2 regions of the Franzmannia qiaohouensis genome follow, and region 1 is predicted to be linked to the other one. Evidence: predicted binding sites of a transcription regulator. Region 1 holds the regulator's gene; the other holds the start of a gene.
What was found. Region 1 encodes FliA, which starts transcription of late flagellar genes. Its sites were predicted from a motif close to CTAAAGTTNNNNNNNNNNCNGCCGATA; they were not measured.
Positions count from the first base shown of each region.

Region 2: the regulator FliA is predicted to act here: its motif matches at 2,448-2,474, upstream of QC821_RS18860 (FliC/FljB family flagellin).

Region 1 is NZ_JARWAM010000007.1:76,298-87,918, reverse strand. It holds gene QC821_RS10990 (PqiC family protein) at 1-317, shown strand, start outside; gene QC821_RS10985 (helix-hairpin-helix domain-containing protein) at 353-832, shown strand; gene QC821_RS10980 (DEAD/DEAH box helicase) at 1,166-2,485, shown strand; gene QC821_RS10975 (GGDEF domain-containing protein) at 2,617-3,819, shown strand; gene QC821_RS10970 (EAL and HDOD domain-containing protein) at 3,935-5,215, shown strand; gene QC821_RS10965 (zinc-binding metallopeptidase family protein) at 5,228-6,193, opposite strand; gene QC821_RS10960 (RNA polymerase sigma factor FliA) at 6,385-7,080, opposite strand; gene QC821_RS10955 (flagellar protein FlhE) at 7,192-7,629, opposite strand; gene QC821_RS10950 (hypothetical protein) at 7,626-8,144, opposite strand; gene flhF (flagellar biosynthesis GTPase FlhF) at 8,155-10,470, opposite strand; gene flhA (flagellar biosynthesis protein FlhA) at 10,520-11,621, opposite strand, start outside.
Region 2 is NZ_JARWAM010000016.1:95,751-107,371, reverse strand. It holds gene fliD (flagellar filament capping protein FliD) at 1-1,021, shown strand, start outside; gene QC821_RS18865 (FliC/FljB family flagellin) at 1,206-2,318, shown strand; gene QC821_RS18860 (FliC/FljB family flagellin) at 2,550-3,683, shown strand; gene QC821_RS18855 (O-linked N-acetylglucosamine transferase family protein) at 3,861-8,321, shown strand; gene QC821_RS18850 (hypothetical protein) at 8,681-9,187, shown strand; gene QC821_RS18845 (hypothetical protein) at 9,318-9,518, shown strand; gene QC821_RS18840 (flagellin N-terminal helical domain-containing protein) at 9,636-10,445, shown strand; gene QC821_RS18835 (hypothetical protein) at 10,552-11,226, shown strand; gene QC821_RS18830 (bifunctional diguanylate cyclase/phosphodiesterase) at 11,296-11,621, opposite strand, start outside.

The DNA.
Region 1 (11,621 bases):
AGCTGCAGCGCGGCTTGCGCCAGCGGCTCGCCGAGCGCCTGCCGGACACCCAGGTACTCGGCGAGGAGGGCCGCCGCGACGGCGCATACGAGCTGCGCCTCGACGTCACCCACTTCCAGGGCCGCTACGACGGCCAGGCCATCGCCCGCGGCGAGTGGCAGCTGCGTGATGCCCGCGGCGAGGTGATCGCCCTGGAGCCGTTCTCGGCGAGCACCGTCCTGGATGCCGACGGTTATCCGGCGCTGGTACGCGCGCTGGGCCAGAGCTGGGATGCCGTGGCCGACCAACTCGCCTACCGGCTACGCGAATTACGCTAGTCTGTAAGGTGCTTCAACGTCACAGGACGCATGACATGGATGAACAGCAGCAACAGCGACACGCCCTGGCCCTCGAGCTCAAGGCCCGCGCCGAGCGCGTCGAACACGCCCTTACCCAGGCCATCGACGGCCAGGACGCCACTGAGAAGCGTGCCCTGCTGGGCCAGGCGCTCGAGGACATTGTCGCGCTGGAAGCCCTGGCCGAGGCTCACCCCGACATCCAGCTGCCACCGCTGCCACGCATCCGCCAGGGCATGGCCGGGCTGGCGCTGATGCTCTACCAGCAGGGCGCCTGCGACGGCCTGAGCGAATCCCAGCAGCACGCCTTCCTCGACGCCCACGCGGCACCGCTGACGGCGGTGGATGGTATCGGTACGGTGACCGCACGACGCCTGCTGCTGGCCGGGGTCACCAGCGTGGAGGCACTTCGCGGCCTGTCACGCGAGCAGCTCGAGGCCATCCCCGGCATTACCAACGCCACCCTGGCACGCCTCCAGGCCGGTCTTAGTCAGTAAAGGATGCAACTGCCCCTAAGCGAAGGGCGCCGGGGACAGGCCGGAGAGGAGGTTTGCGCCATGGATGGCGCAAGGTAGCGCCCAGGTACGGGTTTACAGCGCCTCCTCGCAGGCCTGTCGACGGATCAGCCCGAGCGGTACCGTCCACCTGTAGTGGCAAACCAATCCTTTATTAGTGCAAGAGGGGGCGATGTCTGTCATCATATTGCGCTGCGGCACTTTACGGTCCCCCTTGCCGCGCCTGTCATCGATTTTTTTCACGTCGTGCCCCGGGACTCACGCCTCTCACCTGATACAGAGGCGAGCGGTCACGTCGTGCTATCCGGAGTTTGCATGAGCTTTTCCGACCTCGGCCTGCGGGCCGAACTGCTTCGCGCTGTCGAAGAACAGGGCTATACCATCCCCACGCCGATTCAGCTCAAGGCGATTCCCGCCGTGCTTGAAGGCCGCGACATGCTCGCCAGCGCCCAGACCGGCACCGGCAAGACCGCCGGCTTCACCCTGCCGCTGCTGCAGCGCCTGGCCGACGGCCCGCGCCCCAAGCCGCGCCAGATCCGCGCCCTGGTGCTGACCCCGACCCGTGAGCTGGCCGCACAGATCGGCGAGAACGTTACCGGCTACGGCCGCTACCTCAAGCTGCGCTCCCACGTGATCTTCGGCGGCGTCGGACAGCAGCCGCAGGTCGATGCGATCCGCGGCGGCCTCGACATCCTGGTGGCCACCCCCGGCCGGCTGCTCGACCTGCACCAGCAGAAGCACATCGACCTCTCTCAGGTCGAGACCCTGGTGCTCGACGAAGCCGACCGCATGCTCGACATGGGCTTCATCCACGACATCAAGAAGATCCTGCGCGTGCTGCCGCAGAAGCGCCAGAACCTGCTGTTCTCGGCGACCTTCTCCGACGAAATCCAGCGCCTGGCCGGCGGTCTGCTCGACAACCCCACCATGATCGAGGTGGCGCGTCGCAACACCACCGCCGAGCTGGTCGACCAGGCCGTCTACAAGGTCGACCGCGAGAAGAAGCGTGAGCTACTCGCCCACCTGATCAGCACCCAGCAGTGGTATCAGGTGCTGGTCTTCACACGTACCAAGCACGGCGCCAACCGCCTGGCCGAACAGCTCTCCAAGCAGGATATCCCGGCCATGGCGATCCATGGCAACAAGAGCCAGTCGGCGCGCACCAAGGCGCTGGCCTCTTTCAAGGCGGGTGACCTGCAGGTGCTGGTCGCCACCGATATCGCCGCCCGCGGCCTGGATATCAGCGAGCTGCCCCACGTGGTCAACTTCGAGCTGCCCAACGTGGCCGAGGACTACGTGCACCGCATCGGCCGCACCGGCCGCGCCGGCAGCGAAGGCAAGGCGGTATCGCTGGTCTGCGTCGACGAGCATGGCCTGCTCAAGGGTATCGAACGGCTCATCAAGCGCGACCTCGAGAAGCGCATCGAGCCGGGCTTCGAGCCCGACCCCAATGCCAAGCCAGAGCCGATCGAGAACGGTCGCCGCGGCCAGCCGAAACGTGGCGGCGGTGGCAACGGTCGCGGCAACGCCGGTGGCCAGCGCGCCAGCGGCAATCGCAGCGACCAGCCGCGGCGCAGCAGCGACGATGCCCGGGCACCGCGCCGCCGCCGTGGCGGCCGCTCCAAACAGGCCTGAGCCTTTGCCAAGCGTTCTGCATGGCCACCCACCCGGGTGGCCATTTTATTACTGGATACCCCCCCACCTTTGGTCAATACTCGTCGTCCCACGACCTCATCCTTGGTCCCTGCGTCCAGCGAGGTTCGACCATGACGTCAAGCACCCCGCCCCCGCTCGACACACCCTTGACCTGCGAAGTGCTCAAGCCGCTGCTTGACCAGCTCAGTGACGGGCTGACCCTTTGCGACCATGATGACGGCGTGCTTTATGCTAACCACGTCGCACTACGCCTGCTGGGCAGCAATGTCATCGGCCACCGGCTGGAAAGCCAACTGATCGACGATCAGCCCGGGGTGAAGATCGCCATCCACACCGGCATGCATCTCGATATGCGTGAACTACCTTTCGGGCTGGGCATGCGTGCCTATCTTTTTCGCGATCAAGGTTCGAGGATCAGTGCCGATCAAGCCCTGGCACGGCTGCGCGGGCTGGTCGAGGCGTGGCCCGATGCCGTGCTGTTCTGCGACGCCAATGGTCTCGAGATCAGCGATGCCAACCGCGCCGCGCGACAGTTGCTGGAAGATGATCATCATCGCCTGACCCGCGAGAACCTGTCGGTAATTTTCTGCGACAAGGATGCCGATCGCCTGCAGAAATTCATTCGCCAGGGCTTGCTGTCGCGGCGCGGCGCCGTCAGGCGCGAGATGCTGTTGCGCAATGACGTGCCCGTCGAGGCGACTCTGATCCGTCTCGATGAACACCAGGGTCAGCTGACGCTGATGGCAATGCTTCGCGACCGCTCCCACTATTTGGGCAAGCTGCGCGCGGTGGAGCACAAGCTTGCCAAAGCGCAATCGATGATCAGCCGCGACAGTCTCACCGGGCTGTGCAATCGCCACGGCTTCGACAAGGCACTCGAAGAGTTCATCATTGCCGGCGCCAGCGGCCGGGAGTTCGCATTGATGATTGGCGACATCGACCACTTCAAGCAGATCAACGATAGCCACGGGCATCTGGTCGGCGATGAGGCGCTACACAAGATTGGCCAGTGCATTCGTGCCCAGTTGCGCGACGCCGATCTAGTGGCGCGCTACGGCGGTGAGGAGTTCTGCATTCTGGTGGTGTGCGGTGCCGCCATGCTCTCGGAGATTGCCGAGCGCATACGCCATGCCGTGGGCGATACACCACTGGCCCTCGATAACGGCACCCTGCTGCCGGTCACCCTGAGTCTGGGCGCCTGCATGTTCGAACCCGGTATCGACGGTGAAACCCTATTCGAACACGCCGACGATGCGCTTTACGCAGCCAAGGAAAGCGGTCGCAACCGCGTTGTGATGTTTCAGTCGCCTTAGCTAAATTGTCACGTTCGGCGGCGACGAGTACTATCCTCACCATACCCTCAGGATGAGAACGCGGCATACCCGCCCGCCCCTTGGGGTCCGACAGGATCGAACGCAGGGAACCACCGTGCCATCAAGCAGCGATACTCCTCTGGCCAGCGCGACCGGCACCGACGTAAGCCCCGATGACAGCTACTGCATTGCGCTGCAGCCGATCTGCGACGCCGATTTTCAGCACGTCGGCGATGAACTGCTGTATCGCGCCAGCGCCAGCGATGCCAGCGCGACTGTCAGCGACCCGCTGCTGGCCACTGCCCGGGCCAGCAGCATGGCCATCTATGAGATCGGACTCGATAAGCTGATCGGCGATCGCCTGCTGTTCCTCAAGGTCTCCCGTGAATGGCTCGAACGGCCCGAGCTGCTGCCGTTTCCGGCCGACAACGTGGTCATCGAGGTACTCGACGACGGCACGCCGCTAGACGACCTGAGCAACGCCCTGGCGCTGATCAAGCAGCGAGGCTATCGCCTGGCGCTGGATGCCACAGCGGTACTGCAGGGCGATGTCGATACGCTCAGCGGCATGGCCGATATCATCAAGCTGCGCCTCGACGAGGGCATCGACCCCGCCCGACTCGCCGCCTTTCGCGACGCCGGCTGCCAGCTGCTGGCCCAGCGCCTCGAGACCCGCGACGACGTCGAGACGGCGCGCCAGGCCGGATGCGCACTGCTGCAGGGCTTCTTCTTCGCCCAGCCGAGCAATGTCGCCCCGCCCACCGCAAGCCGCCGCAGCAACCCCAGCATCCAGATCAAGCTGATTCGCGAACTCTACCGCGACATGGTCAATATCGACCGCCTGGCCGACATGATCGCCCAGGACCCGCATCTCTACCTGATCGTCATCAAGCGTGGCAACTCGAGCTACTACGCCCAGAGCGGCGGCGGCGGCAGCCTGCGCCGCAGCCTGCAGGTGCTGGGTATCAATGAGCTGCGCACCCTGGTCGCCACGGTGATGCTGGCCCAGAACGGCCCGGTGTCGCGTCTCACCCTCAAGCATGCCCTGACCCGCGCCACCATGTGCAAGCACCTGGCCGCGCCCTTCCCCCAGCTCGACCCGGAAGACGCCTTTACCACCGGCCTGTTCTCGTTGATGGACACCATGCTGGGGGTCGATATGCTCGACTTGCTCAATGAGGTCGAACTCAGCGCGGCGATTACCGCCGCCATCGGTGACGGCAGCGGCCAGCTCGGGGCGATTCTGATCATTGCCCGCGACTACCAGTCGTTCATCGCCCTGGATGAAGCGGGACAGGCAGGCCAGACGCTGCCGGCCAATGCGCAGCTGCGTGCGGCCTATCTGAACGCCGTGCAGGAAACCCAGGCACTGATGAACAGCCTGCAGGAGAGCTAGCGACCGACGCGCTCATAGCCCCTGGGCACCACGCCGCAGCCAGTCATGTACGAAGACCAGTTTGCGGCGTGACACTTCGGAGAGCACGAAGGGATAAAGATCCGACAGCCCCATCGCACGGTTGATGTGGTTGACCGCCATCACCTGGTGCGTCGCGACATGGATCAAGCGCTCGGCGTCTGCCTCCATGTAAGGGTCCCAGCCGTGATACGGCAGTTCGCTGGAGGAGAGTCCCGCGGCGGCGAAGCTGTCGGCGATATCCGTCAGATGCAGCAGATGGGCCGCGGTTTCGGCCCAGTCCTCGTGGGGATGGGCGGAGGCATAGGTGCTGACGAAGCTCGAGCGCCAGCCCTCGGGTGGGCCCTGCTGGTAGTGCCGCTGCAGGGCTGCGGCGTAATCTTCACGCTCGTCGCCAAACATCGCCCGGAAGGCCTCGAGAAAGTCATCTCGCAGGCTGAGCCGCCACCACAGCATGTGTGAGATTTCATGGCGCATATGGCCGATCATGGTGCGGTATGGCTCGTCGAGCGCCTCGCGACGCGTCGCGCGCAGCACCGGGTCCGCTTCCGCCACGCTGATGGTCACTACCCCCCCCACATGCCCCATGGCCACCGGCGTTGGTCCTTCGGCAAGCATGTAGAACACCGGGGGAGCGCCGGGGTCTTCCGGGCGGAACCAGTTCCAGCGCCCCAGATTATCCAGCACCCAGCGCTTGGCGGCCTCGGTCTTGGCCCAGTGGGGCATGGCATCGGGAATCGCGGGATCCGGAGCCAGCGCGGTCATCGCGCAGGCGCGGCAGAACGCTCCCTGCTCGGGGGCGATCCAGTTACAGCCGATCACGTCGCGATTGGCGCAGAACGGCGGCATGGTGATCATGGCCCTGGCCTGCGGGTCGTAGGCGACAGGCGTGCCGGTGGCAGTAGCGAGGTTGTCGAACCACAGGGACCCGGGACCGACCGGGTTGGCAAAGACGCGCATAAGGCAGTCCCTCCTGGACAACGCCAGAGCGCAGCGCTCTGGTAAAGATAGCGGCTGAATGCAGCACTCCATCCTGCAGCCTACCATTGAAGCGTCAGGCGCCCAGCCACCTATCGTTGCGCGGAGGAAAAAAACCAGAATGCGTGTTGCCAGCGTCACATGCGCAGGGCGTCTCGGTCGACGTGTGCCGGCTAGGTCAAGCGAGCTCGCAGCCGTGCCACTGCCTGGCTATGCAGCTGGCAGACCCGCGATTCGCTGACCCCCAGCACCGCGCCGATCTCCTTGAGGTTGAGCTCTTCCTGGTAGTAGAGCCCCAGCAGCAATTTCTCGCGCTCGGGTAGCAGCTCGATGGCGTCCACCAGCCGCTGGCGCTGCTCACCGTCGACCAGTGCGGCGAACGGCGACGGCGGTGCGCCCTCACCATTGCCCGGTTCGACGCCCTCCGCCACCAGCTCCTCGTAAGGCAGCAGCTGGCCACCGTTGGTATCACCCAGCTGCTGATGGTACTCGGCAAGCTCGATGCCCAGCTCGTCGGCGATCTCCTGCTCGTCGGCCGCTCGCCCCAGGCGCTGCTCGGTACGCCGCACCGCTTCGTCCAGCGCCCGCGCATTGCGCCGCACGCTGCGCGGCACCCAGTCGCGACTGCGCAGCTCATCGATCATCGCCCCGCGAATGCGCTGACTGGCATAGGTCGCAAAGCTCGCCCCCTGCCCCGCGTCGAAGCGGTTCAGACAGTCGAGCAGGCCGACCATGCCGGCCTGTATCAGGTCGTCGAGTTCGACGCTCGCCGGCAGTTTGACCTGCAGCGCCAGCGCCTGACGGCGCACCAGCGGCAGGTACTGCTCGAGCAGTGCGCCTTGATCGATCTTGCCCTTTGCCGTGTACATCGCTGTCGTTGCGACCTCAGTCAGCCTGGAAATCGAATCGTGACCGCCGCGGCGGTCTCATCACCCTGGCATTATCGCGCGACGGATCGCAGCACCAAGCCGGGAATAGCCTCATTGGCCAACGGTTTTTTTCGCCTTTGCCGCGGCGGGCCGGCGATGATCGACGATCACCTGCAGCCCGTTTACCTGCACCGGCCTTGCCCCCTGGCCGAGGCGGAAACGGAAGTGCAGCGGCTGGGCCGCGGACAGTCCCGCTAGCCCCTCGCTCTGCCCCCTGGCGCCATTCAGGCGCAGGCAGCGCTGAGGATGGCAAAGCCACGCCTCGAGCAGCGCCCCCGGCGGGGTGGCATACTGCCAGCTGATACGCGCAATCTGTGCGTCGGATGGTGCCGCACCGCTCAGCCCACGACTGTCGGTGTCACGTCCTGGCACCGCCACCCGCACGCCCTCCGCCTGGGCGACCCAGCTGCCCGACACCGCGGGCGCCCCGGCCTGGGCCCAGCAAGCGCCGGCCAGCAGCACCAGCAGTACACCCAACCACGCCTTCATGACCGCTGCTCCGATTGGCGCACCATCAGCAGGCGAATCCCCAGAAAGTCGGCGGCGGCCTGGCGCAGGTTGTTGAGCAGTCCGCGCGACACGCCCAGCCTCGGGTGCAGCAGCAGCAGCCCACGGGGCCCGCCACGTTCGGCGAGCCTTCGCAGCAGGGAGTAGCTGCGCCGGAAGGCGTCTGGATCGCTGTCGACCCACAGCGCCCAGCGGGTCTGCTGGGCGGCCAGCGTGGCCAGGTGCGGGCTGTTCTCATCGAGCGCTACCACCCGCCACCCCTGGGGGTCACCCACCCAGGCCTGTCCCTGGTGACGCCAGGCGTCGAGCAGGCGATAGACCCGGGCGGTATCGCCGTCGGGCAGCCCTACCACCAGCAGCGCCCGATCGCCTGAAGAGGACACCGCTGCATCGCGGCGCGGTGCAACGTCCGATGGCGTATCGACATCCGTCGCCGGTGTCTGGCTAAGCTCACCGGCCCACTGCCGCAGCCCCGCAGCCTGGTCCTTGAACGTCATGCTCGACATCTCAGGCAGCCACCTCACGGAACACGTCGCGCGCGGTGAACAGATGGATCAGTGCATCGAGCAGTGTCGCTGCCTGGCGGCTGCGCTGGCTGCCGAGCAGCGCCAGCAGCTGGGCGCGTACGTCCATGGCCCAGTCGCCGTCAGCGACGGCCAGGCTGAGCGCCACGTTGGCCAGCCCATGGGCGAGCTGCAGCCGCAGTTCGGCATCGCAGGCCCCCAGACCGGCATCGGCCAAGCCCTGCCAGGCGCGACGCGTCAGCGCCGGCATCTCCGCCAGCAGCAGCTGCTGGGCGATCAGCGCACGGTCATCCGGCGCCTCGGGCGCCAGCCAATAGCGCCGCGCCAGGCGCTTGCCGCTGTCGCGGTCAACGGGTGTAGCGGTGAACAGCGACAGGGGAACCGACGACTCGCCGCCGCGCCGCGCCGCATACTCGACCGTCATGCGCTGCAGCGGAAGCGTCACAAGACGCCCCTGGTGGCGACACGCCAGCTCGCTGTCCGGTGCCGCCAGCGCGGCCAGTTCCGATACTGCCACCCGTCGTCCGTCGACCAGCACGCGCTGATTGGGCTTGGCCGCAGCCAGCCACGGCAGCTGCCAGGCGCTTAGCCAGGCCAGCGCATCCGGCGCCGGTAGCGTGGCCAGCACGTGGGCCTCAGGGCCGAGCTGCTGAGCGCTCCACTCGAGCCGCTCAACGTCACCCGCCGGCAGGCGCTGGGCCTGCCAGCCGCTGGCCAGCAGCTGGCCAGCGTTGGTGGCCGCCCCGCACGGCAAGCGCCAGTCGCAGCCGTTGACACGCTGGGTGCCCCACAGCAGGGTCAGGGCACTGCTGTCACCGGCCTCGCGGGCCGCGGCCAGCTGTGCGGCGTGCAGGCCGTCAAGCGCGGCACGCTGATGCCCCAACGGCTGGCCGGCGAGCTGCCAGGCACCCTCGACCAGCGCGAAGCCGGGCTGCTGGGCGCGTAGCGCATCTAGTGCCGCGCGCAGGGCACGCCCCTGGCCGAGCAGCCCTCGCGAGAGCGCCGTAAGTCGCTTCTGCCCACTTGCCACCGGCTCGCGCAGCGCGCTGAACTCAGGCGTGAACGGTGAATCGTTATCGACCCGCAACGCCTCGGCGACCAGCGCCCCGGCATCGGCCAGGCTCAGGTCTTCCGGCACCTGCTGGCCGTGGGACACATAGTGCAGGCTCAGCGCGTGGCGAATCACGCTATCCAGCAGCGGACCCAGGCGCGCAGACTCGTCGCGCTTGGTCAGAATGCAGTCGTCGAGGCGGTTGCCGGCCGCCCGCGCCGCCTGTCGATAGCTGACGATGACATCTTCGAGGGTATCGCCGTGGCTGGCGGCATTCAGCAGCAGCAGCAGCCGCACCTGGCGCCCGCTGGCAGAGAGCTGCTCGATCTGTTTCACCAGGCGCTGGTCGCGCTGGCTCATGCCTACGGTATCGATGATGATCAGCCGCTTGTCAGCGAGCCGCGCCAGCGTTTCGTCGAGTGGCGCATCGGCCTCCTGGGCGTGCACCTCGACACCCAGCAGACGCGCATAGATGCGCAGCTGCTCGTGGGCACCGATGCGGTAGCTGTCGGTGGTCACCAGCGCCACCCCGTCGCTGCCGTGGCGCATCACGTAGCGCGCCGCCAGCTTGGCGGTGGTAGTGGTCTTGCCGACCCCGGTCGGCCCGACCAGGGCAATCACCCCGCCCTGGTCCAGCAGCGCCGCCTCGTCGCCGGGCGTACTAAGCCTTGCGGCGAGCTGACGGCCCAGCCAGGCGTCTTCAGCGGCAGCGTCGCCGGCAGCATCCAGCTCGGCGGGCAGCTCGGCAAGCAGCTCCGCTGCCAGGCGCGGGCCGACCCCCGCCGACCACAGGCGCTGATGCAGCCGCGCCAGCGGGTCACGATCGCTGCGCTGGTCGCGCTGCTGGCGCCCCAGCATGTCGCGCATTTCCTGCATTTCACCCAGCAGCCGCTCGCTGAGCGCAGCAAAATCGGGCTGTGCGGCGGCGGGTGGCGCGGCAGCGCTCGACGGCTCCGGGCGATGTTGAGGCTCGGGTGCCGAACGTGCCGCGGCCTGGCTGGCATAGGCCCGCGCCTGACGCGAGGCGTCGGCGGGCGAACGCAGTCCCGGCGCCGCGTCTCCAGCGGGTGGCGAGGCTGCTTGGGTGGGCGCAGTCATGCGCCCATGGGCATCGTCGGCCAGGGCGAGGACTTCCACGCCGCCGTCGACGTTGCGATTGGAAAGAATCAGGGCGTCGTCGCCCAGGGCAGCACGCACCTGGCGCATTGCCTCACGACTGTTGACGCCGAGGAAACGTTGAACACTCATCGCACGCCCCTCACAGGCTGGGATTGAATGGCAGATTCAATGCGCTGGCTCATCCGCGCGCCCCCACCGTACTGGTCACGCGCAGGGTACGGTCGTCGGGAATTTCGGCCTGGGACAGCACCACCAGCTGACGCAGGCGGCGTCGCAGGAAGCGCGACAGCACCGCGCGCAGGCTGTGCTGGACCACCAACACCGGCGGCTCGCCAGCCATCTCCTGGCGGTTCAGGGCCTGCTCGGCCTCGCTCATCAGGGTATCGGCGAGACCAGGCTCGAGCGCCCCGCCGTTGTTCATGGCCTGCATCAGCACCTGCTCGAGGTTGGCATCCAGGCCGATGACGTGGAGCTCCTCGGTGCCGGGGAACCACTGCTGGGTGATCGAGCGACCCAGCGCCACGCGCACCACCTCGGTGAGGCTGGCGGCATCGCTCTGCTGGCCGGCATGCTCGGCCAGGGTGTCGAGAATGGTGCGCATGTCGCGGATCGACACCTCCTCGTCGAGCAGATTCTGCAGCAGCCGCTGCAGCGTGGTGAGGCTGATCGCCTTGGGCACCACGTCCTCGACCAGTGCCTTGCTGTCGTCGCCCAGCTTGTCGAGCAGCTGCTGCACCTCGTTGCGGCCCAGCATCTCGCTGGCATGGCGATGCAGCAGGTGGTTGAGGTGGGTGGCCACCACGGTGCCGGCGTCGACCACGGTGTAGCCGTAGACCTGGGCGTGCTCGCGCTGGGCGGTATCGATCCATACCGCCGGCAGGCCAAAGGCCGGGTCGGTGGTCTCGGTACCCTCGACATGGCCGGAGACCTGGCCCGGGTCGATGGCCAGCCACTTGCCCGGGAAGGCCTCGCCGCGCCCGACTTCTACGCCCTTGAGCGAGATCACATAGGTGTTGGGTCCCAGCTCCAGGTTGTCGCGAATATGCACCACCGCCGGCAGGAAGCCGACGTCCTGGGCGAATTTCTTGCGCACGCTCTTGATCCGCCCCAGCAGCTCGCCCTGCTGGCGATGATCGACCAGCGGAATCAGTCGATGGCCGACCTCCAGGCCCAGCGTATCGACCAGCTGCACATCGTCCCAGCTGGCCTCCGGGGCCTCGGGTGGCGGCGGCGCATCGGCCTTGATCTCCTGCTCGGCGATGGCGCTCTCCTGACGGCGC
Region 2 (11,621 bases), on a different contig from region 1:
TGCCACGCTCACCCTGACCTTTGGTAAAATCGACCCTGACACCGGCGAGCCCATCGCGCTTACCCTGGATCTCGAGGAAGGCGCCACGCTGATCGATATCCGTAACGCCATCAATGCATCCGAAGACGCTGGAGTCAGCGCCTCAATCGTCAACGATGGTACCGGCTTTCGCCTGGCGCTAAGTTCCAAGGAGACCGGTCAGGATGCCTCTATCCAGGGCCTGGAATTCACCGGCCTGGCCGGGGGCGTGACCCTGGATGCCGACCCGGCGACCCAGCGCGACGGGATCGATGCCGAGATCAACGTCAACGGCATTCGAATCACCAGCCCCAGCAATAGCATCGAAGGCGCTATTCAGGGCGTGACCCTGAACCTCGAGCAAGGCACCGAAGGCTCTACCTCCACCGTGGTGGTGGAGCAGAACACTCGCGCGGTGCGCGAAGCGGTTACCGGCTTCGTCGATGCCTTTAATGCTCTGAAGGGGTCTATTAGCAAGCTGACCGCCTACAACGCCGAGACCAACACGGCCGGCAATCTCAACGGCGACAGTATGGTGCGCACCATCGAGTCGCGCATGCGCAGTGTACTCAGTGGCGGCGTGGCCGGCGGTGAATTTGCCACACTCAACCAGGTCGGCATCTCGCTGCAGCGCGATGGCACCCTGAAGCTGGACAACGACCGTCTCGATGAGCTGGTCAGGTCTAATATGGCGGGTCTCAGCGACTTCTTTGCCGGCGACAAGAAAGACGCTGGCATGGCCGGGCAGCTCAACCAGACGCTTGGACAGATGCTCGGCACGAACGGCATCGTCAAGAACACCATTAGTGGCGCCGAGAGCCGCGTCGAGAGCCTCAACGAGCGCTATGCCCGCATGGAGCGCAGTATCGAGGGCACCATCTCGCGCTACCGCGTACAGTTCGGCCAGCTCGATGCCATGATCGCGCAGATGAACCAGACAAGCAGCTACCTTACCCAGCAGTTCGATGCACTGGATGCTCAGTTAGGCCGCGGGAGCAGGTAACGTTTAGTGTTGGTAACACCTGGCAAGGCGGCCCTGATGGCCGCCTTGCTTGTTTAAAATCCCCGTAAGTCAATTACTCCCCTAAAGTATCCTCGGAGGTTGCCGATAATCCTATCGTGCCGGCACGCAGAGCCCATGGTGGGCAACGACAGGGAGCCGGTGGTTACCTTACGAGGAACCTATCATGTCAGTGATCAACACCAACATCACGGCAATGATCGGTCAGGCTAATCTGACCAAATCGCAGAATGCACTACAAACCTCCATGGAGCGTCTCTCTTCTGGCCTGCGTATCAACAGTGCCAAGGACGATGCTGCTGGCCAGGCCATCGCCAATCGTATGACTGCGCAGATCACTGGTCTGTCCCAAGCGCAGCGTAACGCCAACGATGGTATCTCCGTGGCACAGACTGCTGAGGGGGCGTTGAATCAGATCAACGACAACCTGCAGCGTGTACGCGAGCTGAGCGTTCAGGCCGCCAACGGCACCAATAGCCAGAATGATCTGCAGTCCATACAGGATGAGATCGATCAGCGGCTAAACGAGATCGACCGTATCTCCAGCGAGACCAACTTCAACGGTGTTAGTGTCCTGGCCAGTGAGCGCGGCCTGCAGATTCAGGTTGGAGCGAACGACGGCGAAACCATTACCGTCAACCTCAAGGAGATCACGTCCGCGACGCTCAAGCTTGACGATTTTAACGTCAATGGCTACGTAGATGTGCCGGATGGTGCCACCGGAACCCTCGAAGAGGCACTGGGGCTGGAAGATGCCAGTTTCGCAACCGGTGATTTTGCCACAGCACTGGCTGCAGCTGATGTCAACGGCATTGATTTGCCGGACGGTTTCTCCACCACGGGTAACAGTCTGACCGTAGACAGCGAGGGTAACTACTTCATCCAGGGTACTCTGGATGGAGAAACGGCTTACGTCTCAGCTTCTGTCAATGTGACCAAGAACAGCGATGGAGAAGTGACCGGGCTGGACGTGACAGCAGGAAGCTTGGTCAAGGGGCAGCGTTCGGAAGGGCCTCTGGCCGCGCTCGATAGCGCCTTGAACCAGGTCGATAGCCTGCGCTCCGAGTTGGGTGCGGTGCAGAATCGCTTCGAGGATGCCATCACCAACCTCAATACCAATGCCACTAACCTGGCGGCGGCTCGCTCACGCATCGAAGATGCCGACTACGCAGTCGAAGTCAGCAACATGACGCGTGCTCAGATCCTGCAGCAAGCCGGTACCTCGGTGTTGGCCCAGGCCAACCAGATCCCGCAGAACGTCTTGTCGCTACTTGGCTGATGACACCTCGAGCTGCCACAGCAGGCCTCCTACGGGAGGCCTGCTGCGTTATGAGGCATCAGCTACACCGCTACAACTGCTGTTTCTGAGATAGTTTTACAGCCTTTTACAAAAAAAACGCTTATGGCCCTAAAGAACCGAGCAGGCCCGCCGTTAAAGAGTATAACGGCACACGAGGCCGTCGGGACGGCTCCAGTAGGGGTCATTAGACGAGAGCAAGGAGACATTACGATGTCAGTGATCAATACCAACATCACGGCCATGATCGGCCAGTCAAACCTCAACAAGAGCCAGAACAGCCTCCAGACATCCATGGAGCGTCTGTCCTCCGGCCTGCGTATCAACAGCGCCAAGGACGATGCCGCCGGTCAGGCCATCGCCAACCGCATGAGCAGCCAGATCACTGGCTTGGCTCAGGCGCAGCGGAATGCCAACGACGGCATCTCCATTGCCCAGACCGCCGAAGGCTCGCTGAACCAGGTTAACGATAACCTGCAGCGTATTCGTGAGCTGAGCGTGCAGGCTTCCAACGGCACTAACAGCCAGAACGACCTGCAGTCCATCCAGGACGAAATCACCCAGCGCCTCAACGAGATCGACCGTATCTCCGAAGAGACCAACTTCAACGGCGTCAGTGTGCTGGCCGATGAACAAGCGCTGCAGATCCAGGTTGGTGCCAACGACGGTGAAACCATTACCGTCAACTTACAAGAGATCAATGCCGAGACCCTGGGCCTGGATGACTTTAACGTCAATGGTTATGTGGGTGATCTGGATACCACTGACACCGCTAACTCTGGTGCCATGGCGACGGCTCTGGGGCTTGATGATAGTGACTTTTCTACCGCTGGTGCCGACTTTGGCGCAGCCTATGACGCAGTAGATGTCGATGGTTTGGATGGTCTGCCTGATGGGTTTACAGGCGGTGCGCTGGGCGTAGATGATAATGGCAACTTCTTCATCGAAGGTGATCTCAACGGCGAGACAGTGGTCTTCTCTGCGACCGTGGGAGTCGAGTTTAATGACGATGGTGAAGTAACAGCTCTTGGTGTAACTGCGGGTAGCCAGATCCCAGGCGATGGTTCTCGCTCCGAAGGCCCCATGGCGGCACTGGATAGTGCCCTGAACCAGGTCGATAGCCTGCGCTCCGAGCTGGGTGCGGTGCAGAACCGCTTCGAGGATGCCATCACCAACCTCAACACCAATGAGACCAATCTGGCTGCGGCTCGCTCGCGTATCGAAGATGCCGACTACGCTGTCGAAGTCTCCGACATGACCCGCGCGCAGATCCTGCAGCAAGCCGGTACCTCGGTACTGGCACAGGCCAACCAGATTCCCCAGAACGTGCTGTCTCTGCTGGGCTGATAATAACTGATCCATCGAGCGTTCTCGCTCGTTACCTAACGGGCCCTTCGGGGCCCGTTTTCATTCGTTTGCGTTGAATCACTCAATAGCCAGCCAAAATCCGGTTTCCTCGTTCCTTTGGTTCGACGCCACTAGCCGTAGGCTGACAGCATTGCCCACTACACCAAGTTGTCAGCCATGTCACGTAAGAAGCCTTCATCCTCACACCCTCAAGCCAAACAGGCACCGCTTACCCTGGCTCAGGCACGAAGCCTGACCCGTAAACGCCCCGACGATGCTGTCGCCTGGCAAACCCTGGGTAGGCTATTGGCCAGGGAGGCACAGTACGCCGAAGCCGGGGAGGCCCTCGAGCGCGCTATCGAACTAGCGCCGCAAGAGCCGAGCCACCATGACTGGCTTGGCTATATCGCCTATAAACGCCACGATACGCGCCAGGCGCTGTCGCATCTCGACCGAGCCGAGGAGCTGGCGCCCGCAAGTGTGCGCGCCCTGGTGACACGGGCCAAGATCTATTCCGACCATGCGGCATATCAGAGAGCCTTGGAGTATGCCCAGAGGGCCGAGCAATTGGCGCCACAGGATGTGCGCGTGCTCGACACCCTTGGCACCGTCTATAACGGGCTTTATCGCTATGAAGAGGCGCTGGCGATCTATGATCGGCTGACCCAGCTCGACCCTGGTAATTACGTCCACTGGAACAATGCTGGAAACGTGCGGCGTGATCTAGCGCTGCTGGAAGATGCTTACCGCTGCTACGAACGTGCCGAGACATGCGCCAAGGATAGCTCGGTAGCCTACTCCAACCGACTGACTGCGATGCATTACGATCCCGCCGCTACTCGTGCGGATATCGCCGAGCTGGCTCAGGCTTGGGAAGCCCGCTATGCACCAGACGTTGTCGCGTCGCGGCCGCAGCCGACCACTCGTCAACCGGGAAAGCGTCTGCGTCTCGGCATGTTTTCGGATGGTTTCCGCAAGCATCCCGTCGGCAAGATGATCGTACGCTGTTTGGAGAATCTGGATCCTGCTCAGTTCGAGCTGTTTGCATACACTTCCAGCGAAGTCACCGATGACCTGACGCGACGCATAAAGGCCACGACGCACCATTGGCGTTCCATGCGTCATCTGACCGACGCAGCCTTCGCACAGCAGGTACGGGATGATGGCATCGATATCCTGATCGATTTATCCGGCCATAATTCCGGCAACCGCATGCGCGCCGTCGCAATGCAGCCCGCCCCTTTACTGGTCAAATGGGTCGGCGGGTTGATCAACACCACTGGTGTGGCTGCCATGGATTATCTGATCAGCGATGCCATCGAGTCTCCCGAAGGCGAAGACGCTTACTATACCGAGAAGTTGATTCGCATGCCGGAGGACTACATCGTCTTCGATCCGCCTGCCAAGCTTCCGGAAGTGGGAGAGCTACCTGCCACTCGGAATGGCTATATTACTCTAGCCTGCTTCAATAACCCGACGAAGCTCAATAGCGCCACTTTAGCCCAATGGGCCGCGATAATGCACCAGTTGCCGGACTCACGGCTGCTTCTCAAGGGGCGCCCATATACCAGCGAAACCTTCTGCGAGCGGCTATATGCGATGCTGGAGGCAGAAGGCATCAAGCGCGAGCGTCTGATGATAGAAGGGCCGGGCACGAACTATGAGCTGCTGGAAGCCTACAACCGAGTCGATATTGCGCTTGACCCATGGCCCTACTCGGGCGGCTTGACGACCTGTGAGGCATTCCTGATGGGGGTGCCGGTCGTCACTATGCCAGGGCCTACCTTTGCGGGACGTCATAGCGCGACCCACCTGGCTCATGCCGGGATGCCGGAACTGGTGACCCATAGCTGGGAAGAGTATCACGCCCGGGTGCTCGAACTAGCCAGTGATTTGGATAGCCTGGCTACTATTCGCAGCCACCTCCGGGAAGTGCTGGTTCAGTCCCCGGTATGTGATGGCCCATGTTTTGCACGGCACTTCACTACCGCGATGCGCGCTATTTGGCAACGCTACTGCGCCGACGAGCTGCCGGCGGCATTGAGCATCGACAAAGAGGGTGGCGCCTACTTCGAAGGCGCTACGTTGCCAGTGCAATTGGTGGAACCTCAGCCGTTGATCGACGAGAATGACGAGCGTCAGGGAGGTTTTAACTGGGAGCTCGAAGGCAAGTTGATCGCCATCGACAATGGTGGGCAACTGCTGCACAACAAGGCCGTGCAGCAGCTACTGAAAAGTCGGGCCATGGAAGTCGTGATTTTCGACCCTGCCGGGGATGCCATCAACGACCCTGTCAAGAATCAAGAAGGCATTCACTACTATTCAGGTGCACTCTTGGGTGATGGCCAACCGACAACTCTCTACGCCTGCCTGGACCCTAAGCAGAGCGCTACCCTGAAACCGTTGCAGGAGCCTTGGCTACCGGAAGATGTCGCCAAGGGGAATCGGGTATTGACCGAACTGCCAGTCAATACGATCCCCTTGAACAAAATAGAAGGCCTACCATCCATTGATTGGTTGGTGTTGGATGCATCTCATGACAACAGCGCTATCCTCGAGCACGGAGCTGAAGCGCTAGAAAACACCCTGCTTATTCAGGTCAAAGTCGCTTTCCAGCCAACCCATGAAGGGCAGGCGAAACTTGGTGAGTTAGAAAACTGGGCGAATAATCATGGTTTTCGTTTGCATAATATTTATGAGATCCAGTGCCGGAGTCAAGTTTTAAATTCCATCTCGGTAAGCAGCGATAAGCACAATGATATTTTTATGGCCGATTTTATCTTTTTGCCTGATTATGTGATTCTTGAAAAGATGGATTATAAAGAAAAGGCAAAGTTATCTTTTTTGCTGCATACAATATTTAAATTTTATGATCTCTCCTTTTTCTTGATTGATTCAGTCGATAAGTATTTGGGTGGAAAATATTTTCGTTATTTTTTAAATAGCACTCCTGAACTATCTGAGGGGTTTGAGAATAAGCTTTCTTTTCTTAAGGCGGAGATATCTGAAAGTCAGGCTGAAAAATTAAACGCGCTGATTACTTCTTTCGTAAATTGCGACGAGCGAATTATTAACGAGTGGACTAAGGCTAGTGAACTCGTTCTTTATGAAGAAGAAAGGAATAATGCTGCTTTTTTTGTTCTTTCACACTCACTATGCAGTAGTGTAGATGTAGATAGCGACTATGAGCTAGGCTATAGGCTAAGGAAGTTTGGTTGGGAAAAAAAAGAAAGGCTATATAATCACTGGTTTGATTATGCTGTAAATAATTATGAGCATGAGTGCTGCAATGCTTCTGTAATCGTTATATCTAATGGTTTTAAAGAAAAGCTGTTTCATAACTTAAAGGAGATAAGAAGGCAGGGTGGAGATTTAGTGCAGATTATATTTGTTAACAATGGAAGAGATGATGGCGACTTTGAGTCAATTAATGATTATGTTGATACATGGGTGAGGTTGAAAAGTAATTCTGGTGCTTATTTGGCCAGAAATGTGGGTTTTTTGTTCTCACGCGCACCATTAAGTATTTTTATAGACGATGACGGCTATCCCGATGCTGGTTTTATAGATAGCCATTTAATAGCCCATAGTGTTAACAAAGTCATATGTGCCCGGGGTGTGTGCAAAAGTGATACAATTGAACAGCCAAAGCATTACTATCTCGGGAGTGAGATGATCTCATCTCCCCCAACACTGGAAGGTAATGTGTCAGTCAATAGCTCGGCGTTTGCTAAAGTCGGTGGATGGGGAGACTATATTTTATTTGGGCATGGCGGTTTTGACTTGTCTGTTAGATTTATGAATATGGGGTATGATGCGGGCAGCCAAATATATATACCTGATGCGGTATTGTTTCACGACTATGTGAGAAGCAAGGATCATGCGAAAGTGAAAACCTCTTTGCAAAAGGGATCTTGGCTAATCCTCGATAAGATGCATGGTGGTATCTCGGCTAAGATTAGAAACGGCTTTTTTAGTGGTGAAAGTGCTTCTGAAAAAATTAACTCTGTTGCAGAGAAGGAGTTGGAGCTTCCAGAGCACTCCTTTAGTGCTGAGTGTGAGAAATATTTACTTAGGTGTTATGAAAACGCTAGCGTTATTTTGGAATATGGTACAGGGGCTTCTACATTACTTGCTTCTCGTATGCTTGGAAAACATATTTATGGTGTGGAGAATGACTTTAATTGGGCAGAGCGAATGAAAGTTATTTTTAATCATCCGTCTTTCTGCTGTAGCTCTTCCCCTCATATATACCATGTTGATATTGGTAAGACGGGAGCATGGGCAAAGCCATTAGATAAAAAATTATGGGAGAGCTTTCCTGATTATCCAATGAGGATCTGGGATGAACCATGGTTTGAGGATCCTGATGTGGTGTTAATTGATGGCCGATTAAGGACTGCCTGTTTTCTGACAATCTTGCTTAAAGCGAGAAAAAAGACAACGGTTTTGTTTGATGATTATCGTGACAGGACCTATTATCATGTTGTTGAGAAGCTGCTAAAGCCTGTCGATTTTATCGATAGAATGGCGGTGTTCGAAATCTTCCCCGATAATGTAGAAATCAAGAAATCTGACTGGAGTTGGATAATACCTGAGTTTTATAAAGTAACTTTATCAGGTAGAGACGGGCGTTGAGGATTTAGAAAAAGTGTACAGTGATGGTTATCACCTGACACATGCCCCCGTTGTAATGACCCCCTGGTTTCTGCACACCCCGCATTAGCATCGAAGGGTGTGCAGAAACCGGGAGGCATTACAATGCGGGCGTTTTGTTTTGTAGGTGGCCAGATGCTCGATTGAGCTGTACCGGCTTTCACGGATCCCTGTGGTCTGAGTCGGATTGTTCTCTTGCCTGATCGTCTGCGGAGCCCTTCTTAAGTCACGATCTCCTGCATCGGTAGCTTAGATGAGGGCTCAAGTTTTCCTCCTACATGCCGATATGCTTATGAATATAACAAAAAGCTGGCACAACAACGTAGAGGGGATATCAGCACATGACCCATTTCGAGACCCTTCCCGCCGCCCTGGAAGTGGATGTCATTGATGGCCTGGAGCAGGCATTGAAGCGCTTGCAGGAACGCGATGCGGCGCTACTGGAAGCCCAGGCCAATGAGCGCAGTATCACTGCTCGACTGGGGTGCCATCTACAGGCAGTATTTCCCGACTGGGACGTCGATTGCGAGTTCAACTGCTGGCGCGGGCCACTGCAGAGCAGAGGCCATATCGTGGTGTCGACCACCAGTGCCACCACCGAGGCGCCGACCATCTTTCCCGACCTGCTGATTCATCGCCGTGGCAGCGGTGAAACCCTGGCGGTGATCGAAGTGCTGAAGAGCGATGCCCAGAGCGCACGGCACCGAGAAAGGCGAAAACTTCAACACTGTCTGAAAAGGCTCGGTTGTCCGCATGCGGCGATGATCGAGATCGGTGTCGGGGAGCGGCGTGGTCGACACCACTTGGAGATGCTGGCGACGCCGCTGCATGACGAGCAGAGCTTATAACCATCTGCACAGGTAGCGCTTTGCTCGATTATGCCCGCAAACGCCGTTTCTCTACGCTTTTCAGCAAATCGACGGTGTGGCCGGGCTTCTACAATGCAGCTATACCCTGCCATGCCGAGGCTTTTTTACCGTGACGCTCGACGAGTACCATCGGATCATCGAGGAGTTCGATAGCCTGATCCGCGACACCCGTGCGCTGATGCTGCGCTTTGAAGCCTCGGGTATGGATGAATCCCACGAGGCCGAGTACCTCGAGGTGCATGATATCTACGCCAAGGCGGTGGCCGATCAGCGTGCCTACACGCTGTCGATGCTCGATGAGGTCGCCTGAGAGGTGATCGCCTCTTGATCTGCGAATAAACGAGAGCTAAAGCTTTTTCCGCGCCGGCCGATACTCTGAGTAACCACCCCTGCGCGCCGCCCGGCGCGCCCTTGAGGGCTTGCCACGGTGCTGGTGCTCAATACTTCTATCATGTCGATGCTGGCGCGCCAGCATCTCCATAGCAGTCAGTCAGAGATGCAGACGGCGATGCAGCGGCTGTCGTCCGGTCTGCGTATCAACAGTGCCAAGGACGATGCCGCCGGTCAGGCGATTGCCAATCGCATGACCGCGCAGATCCGTGGCCTGGCCCAGGCACAGCGCAATGCCAATGACGGCATCTCGCTGGTGCAGACCGCTGAGGGTGCGCTTAATCAGGTCAACGACAATCTGCAGCGTATCCGCGAGCTCTCGGTTCAGGCGGCCAACGGCACGCTGAATGAGCGCGATCTGGCGTCGATTCAGAGTGAGATTGATGAGCGCCTCGACGAGATCAATCGCCTTACCGGCCAGACCGATTTCAACGGCGTCAAACCGCTGGGGCAGACTCGCTCGCTGTCGATTCAGGTGGGAGCCTACGACGGCCAGACGATCGATATCGCCTTGACAGCACTCAACCTCGACGGGCTGGGCCTTGAGGGCTTCAGCGTCGAGGAAGTGGACGAGGACCGCCTGGCGCGGCTCGATGAGGCACTAAAGCGAGTCGACCGCCAGCGTAGCTATCTGGGGGCGACGCATAATCGCCTCGAAGGGGTGGTCGATAATCTGGCTACCACTCAGATCAACCTGGCGGCCTCACGCTCGCGGATCATGGATGCCGACTACGCGGTCGAGGTGTCGCGGATGATCCGCGCGCAGATCCTGCAGCAGGCCAGCATCGCGGTGCTGGCTCAGGCCAATCAGCTGCCCAATATGATTCTCACACTGCTGCAGCGCTGATATCCCTCTGATTAGGTTGCTTTATTAAAGTTAGGCGAGTGCCTGCCGATAGCACTTTTGCGGGGTATGAAGCCCGCATCGGATCATTACGCAAGGGATATTCACAATGTACAAGTTGATGACTGCCGGTATGGCGGCACTGCTGTTGGGCGCTGGCGCAAGTAGCGTTCAGGCGTTCGAGGATCGCTACAGTGTTGGCGTGCTGGCGGGCACCACCGGGGTAGGGGCCGAGGTGTCATGGCGCTTTCATGAGCGTATGGGGGTGACGGCCCAGTACGCCGGTGGGCTGAGCTGGAGCGGCGACTTCGACACCGATGATGTGGATTACGACGGTGACCTGGATATCTCCGCTGGGGCCATCAAGTTTGACTACTACCCGTTTGCCGGACGCTTCTATCTCACCGCGGGTGCCATGCTGCCGGATATGGAAGCCAACGTTAGCGGGCGTTCCAAGCGCAACGATACGTTCGAATTTGATGGGCAGACTTATGCCGCCAGTGACATTGGCAGCGTACACGGCAAGCTGACCATCGCCGATGGTGTGCAGCCCTATGCCGGCCTGGGTTGGCGCTCGTCGCATCGGCAGGGCTTCGGGGTGTTTTCCGAGCTCGGGGTGATGGCGACCAGTATCGACGTGTCACTTAGTACGTCCGAGAATTACGAGGCACAGAGCGACCAGTTCCGCCGTGACTTGCGCCGCGAGGAGCAGCGTCTGAAGGATGAGGCCGACAAGCTGCCGTTCTATCCGGTGGCGGTGGTGGGTGTCTCCTACACCTTCTGAGGCTGCTTTATCACAGCACGCTGGTATCGCCCGGATTTTGTATCCGGACGTTGGTGTTTAGACGGGCGTTCAAGGCGTCGTCTCGGCACCGAGCCAGGCCTGCTGCCAGGCGCGGATCTCGCCGGCGGGCATCGGCCTGGCGATGCCGTAGCCCTGCACCAGGTGGCAGCCCAGCGCGCCCAGCGCCCGGGCGTGGGCCATGCTCTCTACGCCTTCGGCAAGCACCGGGCGTTTGAACTTGCCGGCCAGGAAGACCACGCTCTCGACGATGGCGTGGTCGTCGTCGTTCTCGAGCATCCGCGAGACGAAGCTGCGGTCGATCTTGATCAGGTCGACCGGCAGGTTGCGCAGGTAGGAGAGCGACGAGTAACCGGTGCCGAAGTCGTCCAGTGCCA